DNA from 2 places in the Peptoniphilus sp. oral taxon 836 str. F0141 genome. Region 1 is predicted to be linked to the other one. Evidence: predicted binding sites of a transcription regulator. Region 1 holds the regulator's gene; the other holds the start of a gene.
What was found. Region 1 encodes HrcA, which represses chaperone genes, less so after heat shock. Its sites were predicted from a motif close to ATTAGCACTCNATANTATNGAGTGCTAAT; they were not measured.
Positions count from the first base shown of each region.

Region 2: a site for HrcA is predicted at 1,287-1,315, ahead of groES (co-chaperone GroES). Genes of this name have one in related genera too.

Region 1 is NZ_AEAA01000041.1:25,141-28,380, forward strand. Features, by position in the region: gene dnaK (molecular chaperone DnaK) at 1-478, opposite strand, end outside; gene grpE (nucleotide exchange factor GrpE) at 492-1,094, opposite strand; gene hrcA (heat-inducible transcriptional repressor HrcA) at 1,094-2,119, opposite strand; gene lepA (translation elongation factor 4) at 2,422-3,240, shown strand, end outside.
Region 2 is NZ_AEAA01000079.1:27,918-31,157, reverse strand. Features, by position in the region: gene groL (chaperonin GroEL) at 1-969, opposite strand, end outside; gene groES (co-chaperone GroES) at 986-1,267, opposite strand; gene HMPREF9131_RS03625 (MFS transporter) at 1,434-2,651, opposite strand; partial or broken gene HMPREF9131_RS08945 (LytTR family transcriptional regulator DNA-binding domain-containing protein) at 2,865-3,074, opposite strand; gene HMPREF9131_RS03620 (hypothetical protein) at 3,088-3,240, opposite strand, start outside.

The DNA of each region.
Region 1 (3,240 bases):
CCTTATCCATACCATAAGCAAGAGATGCTGCAGTAGGTTCGTTTACAATTCTTTTAACATTTAAACCTGCAATTTTACCTGCATCCTTTGTTGCTTGTCTTTGAGCATCAGTAAAGTATGCTGGAACTGTAATTACTGCATCTGTAATTTTTTCTCCCAAGTAAGATTCTGCATCAGATTTTAATTTTTGTAATATCATTGCAGATATATCTTGTGGAGTATAAGTCTTATCATCAATTGTAATCTTGTGGTCAGTACCCATTTCTCTTTTTATAGATGAAACAGTTCTGTCAGGATTTGTAATTGCTTGACGTTTTGCAGTTTCACCAACAAGTCTTTCGCCATCTTTTGTAAAAGCAACTACTGAAGGTGTTGTTCTATTTCCTTCAATATTTGGTATTATAATCGGTGAGCCACCTTCCATAACAGCTACTGCTGAATTTGTTGTACCTAAGTCTATTCCTATAATTTTACTCATAATATATTCCTCCTTATTCAGAAACTTTAACCATTGCAGGTCTTAGCACTTTATCATTTATTAAATAACCTTTTTGAAAAACTTCTGTTACTATACCCTCATCATATTCGTCAGATTTTTCTGTCATGACTGCATGATGAAAGTTTGGATCAAATTTTTTACCTTTTGCATCCATTTCTACAATATTATTTGCCTTTAGAGCATCAATGAGTTGGTCTTTAATAAGGCAGATTCCCTCAAAAAAACCATCATGATCTGTCTGTGCATCCATTGACCTTTCAAAATTATCTATAACTGGCAAAATTGAATTTGCAAGTTTTGTAATTCCAAGGTCTACATATTGAGCCTTTTCTTTTTCTGTTCTCCTTCTAAAATTTACAAAATCTGCTTGAAGTCGCATAAACTTATCTGTCAAATTTTGTAACTTATCATCACCTTTTTCTTTTTTCTCTTCTACTTCTATTTCAGCTTCTTCCTCTTTAAAACTTTCTTCTAAATCTTCGGAAAAATCCTTATCTTCTTCATTGATATAATCTTCGTCTTTTATATTTTCTTCATTTTTCATATTCTTATCAAAGATATTTTCATCCTCTTTTTTCTTATTTTTATCCACCATTACATTCCCTCCAGTACCTTTTCAACGGCATTTTTAAAAATACTAACAGTTTTGATAAGTTTTTTATAATCCATCCTAGCTGGTCCAATAAGACCCAAAGAACCATTTAAATTATTTGAATTAACAAAAACAGCTCTTATAATAGAATTATTTTTCATCAAATCCGCTTTATTTTCATCTCCAATAAGAACATCCAAATTTTTGGAAAAGTTCTTGTTTGAAAGAATCTCCATAAGAGAATCTCTATCTTCAATAAAACTCATAAATTCTTGAGCTTTTTTGGGGTCTTTGTATTCTTCAAAATTAAAGATATTTGTAAGACCGTCATAATATAATTCAATGGCACTTACTTTGTTATTAAAGCCCTTAAGTCTTTTAAAAATCTCAGCTATTAAATACTTATAAGAAACCATTGGACCCTTTAAAGTAATATTAACCTGGTCAATTTTATTAAAATCAATCCCACTAACTTCCTTAGAAATAATATTTTCAATCTGTTCTAATTCATCTTCATTTATATCCTCATAAAGTTCAATGAAATGCCTTTCGACTACTCCTTTATTTCCTATAATCAATAGGAGTATAAGATTAGATTCGATTTTCATAAGTGTTATTCTTTTTATAGTGGTGTCAGCCTTTTGCGGAGCCACAATATAAGCAGTGCAATTTGAAAAATCAGCTAAGATTTTAGCAACAGATTTAAAAATTCCTCCACTATCTATTGTTTCTTGCAAAATCCTATCTTTTACTTGACTAATAATTTCTTTATCATAAATAATTTTCCCTGATGAAAAAACTTCATCAACAAAAAATCTATAGGCTTTATAGGATGGAATTCTTCCTGCAGATTGATGAGGCTTGTTGAGATAGCCCAAATCTTCAAGATCTGCCATTTCATTACGAATTGTTGCAGAGGAAATGCCCAGCTCATAATCTTTTGACAAAGTCCTCGAACCAACTGGTATAGGATCAACTATATATGAACTTATTATGGCATTTAAAATTTCAACTTTTCTCCTGTCCATAATTCCCTCCTTTGTTAGCAGTCATTCTTATTGAGTGCTAACCATCTGTATATATAGTACGATAAATATTTGTTATTGTCAAGAAAAATTTAAAAATTCACCAAATTTACATAATTATTTTATGAGCATATTTTTTGCATGCCTGTAGGATTTTGTTTCAAATTAATAAAAATAATTTTAAATCTCAAAAATAAAGGAAAATTAAGCCAATATTTTAACTTCTTGCCTTTTATGATAAAATTTAAGTAATTATTAATAAGTAGATGAAAATTTTTTATTTATAGTTTATAGATGAGGTGTACATGAGAAATCAAAAAAATATTAGAAATTTTTGTATAATTGCCCATATTGACCACGGAAAATCTACTCTTGCCGATAGGATGATAGAGTCTACCGGTATGCTGACAAAAAGAGAAATGGAAGAACAAGTTCTTGACTCAATGGATTTGGAACGTGAAAGAGGTATCACAATTAAGTTAAAAGCTATCAGACTAATTTATAAAGATGATAGAGATGGAAAAGAATATATTTTAAATTTAATAGATACTCCTGGCCATGTGGATTTTAATTATGAAGTTTCAAGGTCTTTAGCGGCTTGTGAGGGAGCTGTTGTAGTGGTGGATTCCACCCAAGGAGTTGAAGCTCAAACTCTTGCCAATGTATATTTAGCAATTGACCAAGACTTGGAGCTTTTGCCTGTATTAAATAAAATAGATCTGCCTTCAGCCCATCCTTTAGAAGTAAAAAAAGAAATTGAAGATATTATAGGAATTGATGCCCAAGATGCACCACTTATTTCTGCAAAAAATGGAATTGGAATTGATGAAGTTTTGCATGGTATTGTAGATAATTTCCCACCACCAAGTGGAGATGAAAACAAACCACTTAAAGCTTTGATCTTTGATTCAATTTATGACTCATATAGAGGTGTAGTTTGCCAAGTAAGAATTGTGGACGGGAAAGTCAGAGCAGGCGATCAAATTCTAATGATGGCTACAGGAAAAATTTTTGAAGTTGTTGAAGTTGGTTTTACCGCTAATGGTCATATACCCTCCGATGAACTTTCAGCCGGTGATGTAGGTTTTATTTGTGCTTCAATAAAAGTTGTAGGTGATGCACGA
Region 2 (3,240 bases), on a different contig from region 1:
TACTCTAACCTTGCCACAATGACCAAGCATTTCTATTGTAGTATCTTTAAGGTCTTGACCAAGATCAGTAGAAACAACTGTGCCACCTGTTAAGATAGCAATATCTTGTAACATATCTTTTCTTCTGTCACCATAACCTGGAGCCTTTACACCAACAACATTTAAAGTTCCTCTTAAAGAGTTAACAACAAGTGTAGCAAGAGCTTCTCCATCAATATCTTCAGCAATAATTAAAAGTGGTTTAGATTGTTGAAGAACTTTTTCAAGTAAAGGTAAAATTTCTTGAATATTTGAAATCTTCTTATCAGTAATTAAAATATATGGGTCATCAAGTTCAGCAACCATTTTTTCAGAATCAGTTACCATATATGGAGAAAGATATCCTCTATCAAATTGCATACCTTCAACAACATCAAGACTTGTTCCCATAGATTTTGATTCTTCAACAGTAATAACACCGTCGTTGCCTACTTTTTCCATAGCTTCTGAGATAAGCTTTCCGATTTGTTCATCAGCAGCAGAAACAGCGGCAACTTGTGCTATTTCATCTTTAGAATCTACAGATTTTGAATATTTTTTAATAGTTTCAACAGCCTTATCTACAGCTTTTCTTATACCTTTTTGTAAAACCATAGGATTTGCACCTGCTGCCAAGTTTTTCATACCTTCAAGAGTAATAGCTTGGGCAAGTAGGGTAGCAGTAGTTGTTCCATCCCCTGCAACATCATTAGTTTTTGTTGCAACTTCTTTTAAAAGTTGAGCACCCATGTTTTCAAATTTATCTTCACATTCAATTTCACGAGCAATAGTAACACCATCATTAGTAATAAGTGGAGTTCCATATTCCTTATCAAGGATAACATTTCTTCCCTTAGGTCCAAGAGTAACTTTTACTGTATTTGCAAGTTTGTTAATACCTTCAATAAGGCCAGCTCTTGCATCTTCTGAAAATTTAATTTCCTTTGCCATATTATCACCTTTCTTCTTATTCAATTACAGCTAAAACATCAGCGAATTTTATTATTGTAAATTTTTCTTTTTCAAGTTCAATTTCTGAACCAGCATATTTAGAAAATACTACCTTATCTCCAACTTTAAGAAGACCTTTCATATCTTCATCTTTATCAATTTTATTGCCAAGAGCAATAATTTCAGCTACATTTGATTCTTCCTTAGCGCTTGAAGGTAAAACAATACCTGAAGCGGTTCTTTCTTCCATTTCTATTTTTTTAATAACAATTTTGTCATCTAAGGGTCTTAAATTCATATTATACCTCCAATTTCTTTTTAGCACTCACCGTCGAGTACTGCTAACACTTATTATAATAATACATATTCTGTAATTTTGCAAGAGATAAATATATAAAATATAAATTTCAATAAATTTTCACACACCGACATAAATTATGAATATTTAAATCAGTTTTCAAATTTCATGTAGATTTAATTAATTTCTTCATTTTTATAAACAAGATAAATGCAATTAATTCAGCTATAAGGGAAATAATGATAATGGTAGTAATTGAAGACTTGTCATAAAGCAGACCCATTATTGAGGAACCCCAAAAAAGTGCAAGTCCATAAGAAGTATTAAATACACCATAACCGCTACCTCTTTTAGAAAAAGGAACTAAATCTCCTATGGCAGATTTCATTATTGTTTCATGAGTGCCCATAACCATTCCCCAAATAAACATTCCTATTATAATAAGGGGGATTTTATAGGAAAGTGTCAGAAAAGGAAGCAGACAGGTTAATAGAGGAATTAGGGCCAAAACTAAAATACCTCCGGTTTCAAGGCCTGTTTTATCTTTTAACTTATCGTATAAATGACCAACTAAAAGGGCAAAAAAAGCATCAACAATCATTGCAAAAGAATAGATCATTGCGATTGACTTATCACCAATTATTGCTTTTGCTTTTAAATGATAGCCGATAATAGAAAAGTTTACAAAGCCTAAGCTGGCAAAAAAGGCAAAGAATGTATAAATCCAAAAAATACTTTTTAAATTATCCGACCTGTATTCTTTAATATTTATTTCTTTAATAATATTTTCTCCGTTAACTTTTCTATAAGCAATATACACAAAAACCATTAATAAAATAAAAGGCACAATTAAAAGTTTGTAGGAAAACTGATATTCATTGATTGTATTTTTACCGGTAAAATAAAAGACAGCAGTAAAAATCAAGGGACCTAAAAAAGCACCTACCTGATCAAGAGCTTCCTGCAAACCGAAGGCAAAGCCAAGGCCGACTTCATTTTTAGCAATGCTTGATAAAATTGTGTCTTTGGCAGGATTTCTTAAAGATTTTCCAATTCTTTCCAATAAAATTAAGATGATTAAAATATTCCAATTTTGACTAAAGCCAATTAATGGAATAACAAATAATAAGCCATAGCCAACAAAAATAAAAAGCCAATGTTTTTTTGTATAATCAGACAGGTATCCTGCAAAAAGTCTTAAAAAATAACCTAAAAATTCACCAATGCCAAATACTACTCCAACTTTTGTTGCACTGATGCCTATTAAATTTAAATATTGGCTGTTTACGCCCCTTGCAGATTCGTAAATCACATCACCCAGCATGGAAATAATTCCGAAAATTAGGATTATTTGAATCGCTGGAGATATATTTCTTTTTTTCATATAATCACCTTGTTTAATTATACACTAATAAAATTTATAAAAACTTTTGTAATATTAAGTTATTGTAAAGAAAAATCTTATAAAAAAATATAAATATAACTTTAAACATAAAAAAAGATGCTATCTATAATATAGAAAGCATCCATTTATAATAAATATAAGAATATTATAATTTTTTATTAAGAATTAAATATGGCTTAGATTATTAATAAACTAACTTATTTTGTGAAAAGATTCTAAAAAACTTTTGAATTTTCTTTCGGATCCCTTAATCTTCTTAGAATTTTTAAATAAGATCTGTTTCTTTTCTTTATTTATAACACATATATTTGAACAATTTACTAAAATAGACCTATGGATAAATAAAAAGTCGGGAAAATTTTCCTTTATATGATTAAGATCTACTCTTATTTTATAGTCTTTGTCTTGAGTGTAATTATTTTTTTATTTTTCTTAAAAATTCCGCCAAGATTTGACCCATTAATATTAATAGCAAAAATAAGATTTTATAGACATGATCGATATTTTGACTCGGGGAAATAATTGCCAGTAAAATAAATGCTGTTAAGAAAGTAAATATAAGAGTTTT